DNA from 2 places in the Rossellomorea sp. LjRoot5 genome. Region 2 is predicted to be linked to the other one. Evidence: predicted binding sites of a transcription regulator. Region 2 holds the regulator's gene; the other holds the start of a gene.
What was found. Region 2 encodes Rex, which represses fermentation and respiration genes when NADH is low (regulators of the CRP and FNR family bind a similar motif). Its sites were predicted from a motif close to TTGTGAAATATTTCACAA; they were not measured.
Positions count from the first base shown of each region.

Region 1: ACSQ2E_RS05080 (TIGR04053 family radical SAM/SPASM domain-containing protein) is a predicted target of Rex. The motif match lies at 3,106-3,123, and genes of this name have one in related genera.

Region 1 is NZ_CAXUQN020000001.1:994,091-1,000,225, forward strand. Features, by position in the region: gene ric (iron-sulfur cluster repair di-iron protein) at 305-1,012, opposite strand; gene ACSQ2E_RS05075 (Crp/Fnr family transcriptional regulator) at 1,181-1,876, opposite strand; gene ACSQ2E_RS05080 (TIGR04053 family radical SAM/SPASM domain-containing protein) at 1,913-3,034, opposite strand; gene ACSQ2E_RS05085 (YwiC-like family protein) at 3,179-3,901, shown strand; gene ACSQ2E_RS05090 (Mrp/NBP35 family ATP-binding protein) at 3,947-4,684, opposite strand; gene ACSQ2E_RS05095 (MFS transporter) at 4,859-6,040, shown strand; gene fdhF (formate dehydrogenase subunit alpha) at 6,037-6,135, shown strand, end outside.
Region 2 is NZ_CAXUQN020000001.1:4,192,856-4,198,990, reverse strand. Features, by position in the region: gene rimI (ribosomal protein S18-alanine N-acetyltransferase) at 1-345, shown strand, start outside; gene tsaD (tRNA (adenosine(37)-N6)-threonylcarbamoyltransferase complex transferase subunit TsaD) at 342-1,358, shown strand; gene ACSQ2E_RS21350 (ABC-F family ATP-binding cassette domain-containing protein) at 1,712-3,652, opposite strand; gene ACSQ2E_RS21345 (redox-sensing transcriptional repressor Rex) at 3,844-4,521, shown strand; gene ACSQ2E_RS21340 (twin-arginine translocase TatA/TatE family subunit) at 4,576-4,746, shown strand; gene tatC (twin-arginine translocase subunit TatC) at 4,762-5,529, shown strand; gene ACSQ2E_RS21330 (YdiK family protein) at 5,545-5,754, opposite strand; gene ACSQ2E_RS21325 (CPBP family intramembrane glutamic endopeptidase) at 5,751-6,135, opposite strand, start outside.

The DNA of each region.
Region 1 (6,135 bases), 3.2 Mb from region 2:
AATGGTGAAGCAATCTTGACATTACAATGTTATAGTGAAACACTTATGCTTCGAAAGTTGATTGGAGCGGAAGGTGCTCGACTCCTGCGGGAAACGCTGGACAGGTGAGACCCCGGAGGCGCAGCCGAGGAGGCTCACCGCCAGCCCCGCGGAAAGCGAGCACCTGGAGCGGAAATCAACCACTACTTACTACATCCCAATGAAAAATCCGAACGATTTCGATTTTCAAAAAAGAATTTCGAATGATCGTTCGGATTTTCTTTCAACTAAATACTTTTGTCCCAACCTCACTATTTATTCCAGATTACATCGTCTGTACAGCACGAGGGAAAAGAATATTATTTTCCAAGTGGATATGCTCGAATAAATCGGATTCCAGTTCTTCCAGACGCTGATATACAAGGCGGTAGGTCACGCATGCACCTGGAGGAGGAGTGAAATCATAAGTGACCTTTCGTATTTCTTTTATAATATCTCCTGCATGTTGATGCTCGTCTTCCAAAGCAGAAAGAATGGTCGATAATTTCTCCTTGTTTTCAGGCTTTGGATCCTCTTCGAATGCAATAAGGGCCGGGAAGTCTTCCGTTTCTTCTTTGATTGTATGCTGCTCAAGTTCAACCTTCAACTGGTTAAACAGTTTATGAATCTGTGCTAAATGGGGGTGCTGTGCTCCGTGAACGCGAAGTACCTTGGTCACATATGGAGTCAGTTTAGGCAGTTCTTCATTTAAGTAACGGTGATGTTTGCCGACGATATATTGAATCAACTCCGTGAGTGAAGCCTGTTCCCAGTTGATGGTGGATTCGTTCAATCTCTTGGCTTCCTCGTACAGTGCATTTAACTCGGTGAGGACTTCTTCTGACGAAAGGTTCCTTTCTTCGATCGCTTCAATTAAAGGGCGATTTCCTCCACAGCAAAAGTCGATTCGATTCGCCTTGAAAAAGTCGCTTGCTTTCGGAAATTCTGTGACGATATTCCCTATTATGGATGACTCTGTGAATATTTGTGTCATTTTAATCCCTCCATATTTGTCGTTTTACTTGTTTAACTGTCTTTATCATATCAACAACTGAACGAGACTTTCGTGATACATATCACAGATTAGAATGAAATTCATCACGGGTTAACTGAATTTTTGACAGTCATTCTCTTCAGAAAAGAGCACTCGTCCTGTCCGTGATCAATGAATGATTTCCTCTTTCAGTTTGTCGGGGTCGATCACATAGAACCCTTCTGCATCAAGCTCAATGAGATCTTTTTTCCTTAGCTGGTTAAGAGTTCTACTGACTGTTTCACGCGAGGTGCCGATCATGTTGGCGAGTTCTCTGTTCGTAAAATGGGTAGTGATTTTATACAGGTTTTCAAGCTTCACACCATTGGACTTTGATAGACGCAGGAGAAGCATAATGACCTGTTCATACGTATTGTGGAGAATTTTCTCTTCCAGGCGGCTTTGAAGATCGACAATTTTACCCCCTAGAACCCGGAATAACTTAATGCAAAGCTCAGGGTGTTGAATCAGGATTTTCTCGAAATCTTTAATGGGGGTGACGATGAGCTGCGCTTTTTTTATGACCTCGGCGTTTGCAGGAAATGTCCCTTGCCTGAAAAAACCGGCGTGAGGGAACATTTCACCGTCCTCAAGTACCGATACAATCTGTTCTTTTCCAGTGGCATCGGTTTTATAAATTTTCACGATGCCGGAGTGGATGAAGAAGACACGGTCGAGAGGTTCTTCCTGCATGAAAATAATCGAACGGGCATTGTATATTCTTGAAGATGAGATTGATATGATTGGCTGCAGTTCATCGTCGGATAACTCCTTGAATAGTGGAACGGTTTGCAGATGCTTTTTAATATCTTCTTTATTTAACATGAAGGGCTCCTTTCTGCGTTTGGACTATCAACATTATCACCATCTAAACACTCTTTTCCTCATGCTCTTCGGTATATACACGCATGCTGGTTCGCTTTCCATGTAATCGCCTGTCAGGGCATAGGCTCTTGAGCGGGAACCTCCGCACACGTAGCGGAATTCGCATTGTCCGCATTTCCCTTTATATTTATCAGGATTTCTCAGGTCTTTAAAAATAGGTGAGTGCCTGTAAATTTCGGATAGCGGCTGCTGCCTTACATTCCCGGCTTTGATGGGGAGAAGTCCGCTGGGATAGACGTCCCCGATATGGGAGATGAAGACAAATCCATTCCCGTCATTTATTCCTCTCGGTGCCCGTCCCAGACCATCAAATTGACCAGTTTTGCCTGAATGTAAAGCATCCTGATATTGAATCTTTTTTTGTTCATCTTTATTTTGTCTCATTTTTTCTGAGATGACCACACGTCGGTAATGCTGCGCGGCAGTGGTTTTTATATCGAAAGGCACCCGGAGGCTTAATTGATTCAGCCAGCGGAATACTTTTTCGTGCTCCACGGGTGAAATCATGTCTGCTTCTTTACCTCTCCCGATCGACACAAGGAAGAAGACACTCCACAACACGCAATTTAACTCCTCTACCAATTCGGCCATTTCTTCAAGCATGTCGACATTATAGCGGGAGATGACGGTGTTGATTTGAAGAGGAAGTTCAAGTTCGAGGATGTAGTTGATCGCGTTCATGGTCAAGTCGAATGAACCGGATGTTCCTCTGAAATGGTCATGTACTTCTGCTGTCGGACCGTCCAGACTGAACGCCCAGCGAGCAAGACCTACTTCTTTCGCTTTCTCAATGGACTCCTTGGTGACGTTGGGTGTTGCGCTTGGTGTCATGGAGACACGCACTCCTTTTTGAATCGCATAGGAAGCAATATCATATACGTCAGGCCGCATGAGCGGATCTCCGCCTGTGAACACAAGCATCGGGTTGTTCATTTCATAGATGTCATCTATCAGTTTTTTTCCTTCTTCAAAATCCAATTCAAGCGGATGCCGTTTGTACTGCGCTTCTGCCCGGCAGTGAAGGCAGTGAAGCTCACACGCTCTAGTTAATTCCCAAATGACGATAAATGGGTTTTCGTCGAAATTCATATCAAACATCATATTTCCTCCCGTCTTGCAATGATTGAAAGATTTATATGTTTAATGATATAGAAGGATGGGGGAGTAGTAAGTGAATTACATCACACACTCTCTTTTCTCTAAGGAGTATGATTAAGGCATCATCTATAGGAAAGCAGGTGTATGATTGTGAAAATGGTCCTTCCCAAACAACATGGTGCCTGGGCGATGCTATTGATTCCTTACGTACTGGGAATCTCGGCAAGCACCTTTCACCTTATTCACATCCCTTTGTTTATTGGCTGGTTCTTTTTGTATCTTGCCACTTATCCTTTGATCATGGTCGTGAAGGGGAAGAAGGTGTCCTTCTATATTAAATGGGCATTGGGTTATTTAGCCGCGTCATTCTTTTTTTTAGCAATCGTTTTGGTTTATGACTGGCAAATGGTCTTCTTCGGCTTAGCCATGATTCCTTTCTTTCTAATAAACATCTACTTTGTAAAGAAAAAAAATGAGCGGGCACTTGCGAATGATCTATTCGCCATTTGTGTATTTTGTATTGGAGGGCTTGCAAGTTTTTACGTGAGTACAGGCAGTCTGACTGTTGAAGGATGGAATATTGCCCTGTTGTCATTCTTGTATTTTGCAGGCAGTACATTTTTTATTAAATCAATGATAAGAGAAAAGAAAAACACAAGATTCAAATGGTGGTCATGGGGTTATCATGCATTTGTTATTTTTCTGCTATTTCTTTGGAAGGAATCCTGGCTGTGGGTGGTACCATGCGTTCCAAGCTTGATTCGGGCGGTTTTCCTTCACGGTAAAAAACTGACAATCATGCAGCTGGGAATCATAGAAATCGTAAACTCCGCCTTTTTCCTTCTACTTACAACCGTCTTGCTATAAATCCCGTCCCTCGCTTCAGATTTAAAGAAGCAGGGGACGGGATTTTTATTTGAATTTCTGGTCTATGGCCTCTGCCAGCTGGCTGTAGTGGTGAAATAAGCCGGTATCTTCGCCGTAGATGGATGGAGTTTCAGACGTTTCGATTGGTTCTTCGATTGGGAGTTTCGCCAAAACGTCTGTATCTAATCGCTCCGCTAACAGATCCCCTCCGCCTTTTCCGAACAAGAAGTATTTTTCACTGCTTTCTTTGGGCTGAAAGTACGACATGTTTTCAATGACGCCTAAAATATCGTGCTCCGCTTTCAGTGCCATTGTTCCAGCTCTTTCAGCTACAATCGATGCTGTTTGATGAGGGGTGGTAACAATGATTTCTTTACTTTGCGGGATGTTCAGGTGCATATCGAGGGCGATGTCCCCGGTTCCGGGAGGCATATCGAGAATGCAGTAATCCAGCTCTCCCCACATCACATCCTTACTGAAATGCTCGACCATTTTCCCTAACATCGGTCCGCGCCAGACGACAGGGTCGTTGTTTTTTATAAGAAAACCCATCGACATGATTTTTACTCCGTGAGATTCGACAGGAATGATTTTCCCGTTAAATGTTTTGGGACGGCTGTCCACATTCATCATTTTCGGGATGCTGAACCCGTAAATGTCCAAATCAATCAAAGCGACGCTTTTTCCTTGTCTTGCGAGAGATACGGCGAGATTCGTTGAAACCGTCGATTTTCCTACTCCGCCTTTTCCACTTGTTATAGCTATTACATTACCTGATAGCATGTTCACACCTCTTTCACAAATTTTAGGTAAATTTCCATCGTGTGACGTACTTCACAGTCTGAAAAGTAGTCTTTCTGTACAATGATTACAAGTTGAAAATGAATCAACGTAATCAATGTACCAAATATACAACTGCGTTGATGTTAAAAAAGTCACATGGAGGTTGGGCATGAGATGAGAAAGCCGCTCGAACGCTCGTTTTATTCAAAAACCAGTCAAAAATCATTTTTCATTATCCTGTTTTTGATTTTCACATCCTGGATCGGGACCGGACAGTTTTTACATTTTGATATGGCCTTAATGGGGTATTTTATTTCTTCGTTAATATTTGCCATCGGGTTGACGATACGGATGTCTTCATGGCTCATCCGGCCGGCAACCCATCAGGTCATCAAACGGAGTTTCTCGAATTTGAAAACCAGTTCAAGGAAAAAACGTAATTTAATATCAATCGGTAAAACAGCATTTGAAAATATCTTTTTACAGAAATTCATTTTTAAAAGAGGGATTTACCGGGGTGTACAGCATTTCCTTATTGCCTGGGGGTGTATTGGATCCTTTGCGATTACATTCGGTCTGACGTTCGGCTGGATGCACTTCGAACTTGTCGATCCCGAAACCTATACCATCGTGGTCATGGGAGTAGAGACGATTTCAATGGCCGCCCATGGATTATTCGCAGAAATGGTGTATAACGGATTGAACATCACCGCCACGATGGTACTGATCGGTGTAACCATGGCACTTGTCAGAAGAATCGCCAGTCAGGACGTGAAAGTGACACAGCGCGCGGAATTTGATTTATTTCCTTTATATTTACTCCTTGCGGTAACGGGGACAGGACTTTTACTTACCGTTTCATATGCACTGTTAGATGGCTGGATGCACCACTACATGACATTGATCCATCAGGTTACAGTGGTCGTCTTACTCGTTTACTTCCCATTCGGCAAACTGTTCCACCTGCCGATCCGACCGCTGACAACAGCAGTACCGTTGAATTATCAGGAACAGATAAAAGTGGATACGAGACCATGTCTCAGATGCGGCACCACCTATAGCAACGATGATCAAATCACTGATGTGAAAGATATTCTGGCTGTTCAAAACTTTGATCTCCAGCTTGAAGACGGGAGTTATCTTTCTGACTACTGCCTGCCATGCCGCCGGAGGATCAGGGTGATGAAACAATTGAATGCAAAGCCCCATCTAAAGAGCAGGGATCCGATTTCAACGCTGAATGGGATTCAAATGGGCGGATTCAGTAAGAAGAGAACAGACGATTATTATCAATTCCCTGAAGAGGTTCAAAAAGAAATCGATCAGTACAAGGAAAAAGGAGGCAGTGAAAAATGAGTCAGTATATCGTAAAAGAAGGAGTAAAGAACCTTCACAAACCAGGCGAAGAGCTTATTACGACGCACTGCTGCTATTGTGGCATGCAGTGCGGG
Region 2 (6,135 bases):
TTGAATGAAATTGAGCATAACCACCTGTCCACCTACCTCGTTGCAGAAGATGGTGAGAAGCTTGCGGGTTACTGCGGCGTGTGGCTGGTCGTGGATGAGGCCCATATCACAAATGTAGCCGTGCTCCCTGATTACCGGGGACGTGGCTTGGGGGAAGGTCTTATGCGTAAGATAATGGCTATCGCGATTGAATTTGGCGCTCGCGTGATGACACTCGAAGTCAGGGTTTCAAACACGCCTGCGCAGCACTTATATCGTAAGCTCGGTTTCAAAGACGGCGGGATTCGTAAAAGATACTACTCGGACAATCAAGAGGATGCTTTAGTAATGTGGGTGAATTTATGAAAAAAGAAACATTAGTATTGGGAATTGAAACAAGCTGTGATGAAACAGCTGTGGCAATTATAAAAAATGGGACAGAGATTGTGACGAATATTGTTTCGTCTCAAATTGAAAGTCATAAGCGATTCGGTGGAGTGGTCCCTGAGATTGCATCGCGTCATCATGTGGAGCAGGTTACGTATGTATTGGAGGAAGCCCTTCAACAAGCAGGGATGACGATGGAGGATATAGATTGTGTTGCTGTGACGGAAGGACCAGGTTTGGTAGGCGCACTATTAATTGGGGTGAACGCGGCCAAGGCTCTCGCTTTTGCTCACGATAAACCGTTGGTGGGAGTCCATCACATTGCAGGGCATATCTATGCGAACCGCTTAGTGAAAGAGATGAGGTTCCCCCTTCTTTCCCTGGTTGTATCCGGAGGACATACGGAGCTTGTACTTATGAAAGATCACGGTTCCTTTGAGGTTATCGGAGAAACACGAGATGATGCTGCAGGAGAAGCGTACGACAAAGTAGCGCGTACGTTGGGCCTTCCGTATCCAGGAGGGCCGCATATTGACAGGCTGGCACATGTGGGGGAAGCGAATCTTGATCTGCCCCGGGCCTGGCTGGAAGAAGGTTCCTATGATTTCAGCTTCAGTGGTTTGAAGTCAGCAGTTATCAACACGCTTCACAATGCCAAGCAAAAAGGAATGACGATTCATCCACAGGATTTGGCCGCGAGCTTTCAAGCAAGTGTCATTGATGTGTTAGTAACTAAAACGGTTAAGGCTGTAAAGGAGTATGGAGTGGAGCAAGTCTTACTTGCCGGCGGAGTTGCGGCCAATAAAGGCTTGCGTACTGCCCTTCAGGCCGCATTTGAGGGAATGGAAGCGGAGTTGGTCATCCCTCCGTTATCCCTCTGTACAGATAATGCTGCCATGATTGCAGCCGCAGGAACGGTGTTATTCCAACAAGGAAAAAGAGGAAGCATGGATATGAATGCTCATCCAGGACTTGATATCGAAAATTTTTAAAAAGAAAAGCTTGAGCGACGTCGTCGTTCAAGCTTTTTTTCGTATACTTTGTTGATATCCTGTGAGTAACGTACAGAGTCGATAAGATGCAAGGGCTATGGGAGTAACGAACATACGTTTTATCAACAGGTTGTGGATAAGTTGTTAATAACTACTTATTTAGTGTGTATACATTGTGAAAAAGAAAGGGTTTTTTCATCCTAAATAATGGTAATAATTGTGGATAACTTAAGTTATTTTTGTGGATAGTGTGGAAAACTACTGTGAATAACGTTATATAAGTATTTTGATTGTGGATAAAAATGTGGAATAAGAAAGGATTGGGGAGTGTTCGTTATCCCCAATCCTGTGGATTACTGCTCTTCTTGAAGTAGTTCTTCCAGTTCTGTCCATTCTTCCAATAAAGAATCAAGCTCTTCTTTAACTTTTGTGAGTGATTCATTAATATCCTGGACTTTCTCGTGATCTTGAAAGATATCAGGATCGCAGAGAAGCTCTTCTTTTTCCTGTATGTTTGTTTCTAGTACTTCCATCAGACCTTCGATTTCTTCGACTCTGCGCTTTCGTTGACGTTCGAGCTTTTTCGCTTCTTTGTCAATCTTGTGGGATCGTTTTTGAGTAGGCTCTTGTAATTGTTCACCCTGTTCCATGCGTTCAAGTGCCGCCAGTTCTTCCTGCTGCTGTAATTTTTCTACATAATAATCGTAATCGCCAAGATACTCCGTCGAGCCTTTCTTGGATAGTTCAACGACCTTTGTGGCAATACGGTTGATGAAATACCGGTCATGGGACACAAAGAGGATAGTCCCGGGATAATCGATCAAGGCATTTTCCAACACTTCTTTGCTATCCAGATCAAGATGATTCGTCGGCTCATCCAGGATCAGGACATTCCCTTTTTCCATCATCAGTTTGGAGAGGGCTAACCGGGCTTTTTCTCCACCGCTTAGTGTAGAAACGGGCTTTAGGACATCTTCCCCTGAAAAGAGGAAGTTACCGAGTACGGTACGGATTTCTTTCTCCATCTTCATCGGATACTCGTCCCATAGCTCATTTAAGACCGTCTTGTTCGAGGATAGTTCGGCTTGTTCCTGATCATAGTAACTGATGGACACATTGGAACCGAATTTAAATGCGCCTTCCAAAGGGTGTAGTTTATTCACCAATGTTTTTAAAAGCGTCGACTTTCCGATGCCGTTTGGACCGACCAGTGCGATACTGTCTCCTTTTTTGACAGAGAAATCGATATGGGAGGAAATCGTCTCGTTTTTCCCGTAGCCAATGGTAAGGTCCTGGACGTGCAGCACGTCATTCCCACTTGGGCGGTCGATTTGAAATGCGAAGCTGGCAGATTTCTCATCCCCGAGTGGGCGGTCCATCCTATCCATACGCTCCAGTTTTTTTCGCCGGCTCTGTGCCATTTTCGTAGTGGAAGCCCTTGCGATGTTCCGTTGAATGAAGTCTTCGAGCTTTGCGACTTCTTGCTGCTGACGTTCGAACATTTTGAGATCTTTCTCATAGTCCTCTGCTTTTTGTTCAAGATACCTGCTGTAATTCCCCAGGTATTTCTTACTCCTGTTACGGGAAATCTCATACACTTGATTGACGACGCTGTCTAAAAAGTAGCGATCATGGGAAACGATCAAGACGGCTCCTTCATAGCTCTGCAGATACGATTCAAGCCAAGATAACGTTTCGATATCCAAGTGGTTGGTCGGCTCATCAAGGATGAGGATGTCAGGCTTGGTCAGTAGAAGCTTACCAAGGGCCAAACGGGTTTTCTGGCCGCCGCTCAATGTGGATATCTTTGTTTCGTAATCAAAATCGGCGAAGTTCAATCCGTGAAGGACGGAACGGATATCCGCTTCATACTGATAGCCGCCGGAATCTTTGAAGAGAACCTGGAGTTGATCGTATTCCTTCAATACCCGTTGATAGACATCCTCTTGCTCATATACTGAAGGATCGGCCATTTGCTGCTCCAGTGATCGTAATTTCTTTTCCTGCAGTTTCAATTCCTCAAAGACGGTCAGCATCTCAGACCAGATGGATAGATCAGATTCTAGACCCGTATTTTGGGCAAGATACCCGATGGAGACGCCCTTTGGCTTAGTGATCTCCCCGGAATCGTAGGAGAGGTGACCTGCAATTATTTTTAGAAGAGTCGACTTTCCTGCGCCATTACGGCCGACAAGGGCAACGCGATCTCTAGTCTGTATTTCAAGTTTAATATTTGATAGGATATTATCTGCACCGAAGTTCTTTGTTAGTTGATTCACTTGTAAAAGAATCATGACGTTTCACCTCTATTTCATAGTGCTAGTGTACCGTATTTGAGAGGGGAACGGCAATAAATCGACTATTAATCTTCGTACACTTAGGATAAAATATAGTGTATGATGAGTAGTAGAGTTTAATAAATTCTGGATGCTTTCAATTTTGGAAGCGGTATCAGAGGTTTTGAATAGATGTGGGGGAATACAATATGAACCAGGATACAACGAAAATTCCACAGGCAACGGCCAAGCGCCTTCCGCTATATTATCGGTTTATCAAGAATCTGTACTCATCCGGTAAGCAGAGGGTTTCATCGAAGGAATTAAGTGAAGCGGTGAAAGTTGATTCTGCTACGATCCGCAGGGACTTTTCTTATTTTGGTGCATTGGGTAAAAAGGGATACGGCTATAATGTCAATTATCTGTTATCCTTCTTCCGTAAGACACTGGATCAGGATGCCCTTACGAAGGTTGTGCTGATCGGGGTGGGGAATCTTGGTACAGCGTTTCTTCATTATAATTTCATCAAGAATAATAATACGAAGATCGAAATGGCTTTTGAGGTGGATGAAAAGAAGGTCGGGACTCAAATCAGCGATGTACCCGTTTTTCATTTAGATGATTTAGAAGAGGGTCTTGTGGGGCATGATATTGAAGTAGCGATTCTGACGGTGCCGGCATCTTCTGCTCAGAATATCACAGACCGATTGGTTTCTTCGAATATAAAGGGGATACTGAATTTCACCCCTGCGAGATTGACGGTGCCTGACCATATCCGCGTCCATCACATCGACTTGGCGGTGGAACTTCAGTCACTCGTTTACTTCTTGAAGCATTATTCAGAGGATGACACGGAAATGTCACAAGATGGAATCATAACAGAATAGAAAATTCTTCATATTTACGTTATGATAGAATGGTAAAAGAGGAGGTGTCTCATTATGCCAGGTCCAGGTAGCCTCGTATTAATAGCAGTCGTTGCTTTACTTATTTTCGGTCCTAAGAAACTTCCGGAATTAGGAAAAGCGGCAGGAAATACATTGCGTGAATTTAAAAATGCAACAAAAGGCTTAGCAGATGATGAAGACGAAAAAAATAATAGTGCTAAGTAGAGTAGGATGAACGCCATGAGTCAAAGAGACATGACAGTTTATGAACATATAGGAGAATTGCAAAAACGACTCATGTTTGTAGTCGTTTTCTTCTTGTTAGCAGTTGTTGTAAGCTTCTTTCTTGCGGAACCGCTGATCAGGTACTTACAGCATGCCGATGAAGCGAAAGAATTAACCATGAATGCCTTTCGTATCACAGATCCTCTCAAGATCTATATGGAAATGATCATGTTCATTGCTTTGATCATGACATCCCCTATCATTCTCTTTCAAGTCTGGTCTTTTGTCAGTCCGGGTTTATACGAAAGAGAAAGAAAAGTGACGCTTAGTTATATTCCAGTTTCCCTAATCCTTTTCTTAGGTGGATTGTCATTTTCTTATTTTATTTTGTTTCCATATATCGTGAAATTCATGATGGGTTTATCAATGAATCTCAATATAGAACAAGTGATCGGAATAAACGAATATTTTCATTTCTTATTCCAGATCACGATTCCTTTTGGTTTTCTCTTTCAGTTACCCGTAGCCATGCTTTTTCTTACACGGTTAGGTATCATCACGCCGATGATGATGGGGAAGATGAGGAAAGCAGCCTACTTTATCTTATTGGTCATCGCGGCTCTTATCACGCCACCCGATATTGTGTCTCATCTAATGGTGACGGTACCGCTGTTCATACTATATGAAATCAGCATCTGGATCTCCAAGATCGGATACAAAAAGGTATTGGAAGCGGAGCAGAAGCTTGAAATGGAACAGTACGAGGACAAAAATAAGGATTGATCAAATGATCAATCCTTATTTTTTGTTCTTTATTTGTTTTTTAATTTTGAAATGCAGCATAATCATCCTTAACCCGGAACCGAAGTCCAGGGTCGCAAGAAAGATGAGCATATACGTGAAAAATCCCCAACCTTCATCATTCTGTACGTTTTGTACAGCAAAATAGGTGAAGAGCACACCGAGAAGGAGATAGATCACTCCCGAGAATAATGGTGATCTCCTCATAGAAATAATCCTCCAATAAATCCTTGAATTTTTTCAGCTTCATTCATCATTTTATCGATATCGTCCCTATAGATAGATTGCATTAGAACGACCGTTGTATTCATCGCCACGTGAGCAAATATTGGCACCAGGATCCGCTTCGTTTTTACATAAAGAAAGGCGAAGGTGAAGCCCATTGCTGAATACAGGATCACATGCTCAGGTTCGAAATGGGCAAGGGCGAAGATGACCGAACTGATGAGAGCGGCAAAGAAGAAATGCATCTTCTCATACAGGACCCCGAAAATGATCTTCCTGAACACGATTTCCTCTAGTATTGGTCCGATGATGGCTGCGACCAGCATGGATAATGGAACCTTTTCAATAATGCCGATGATCATC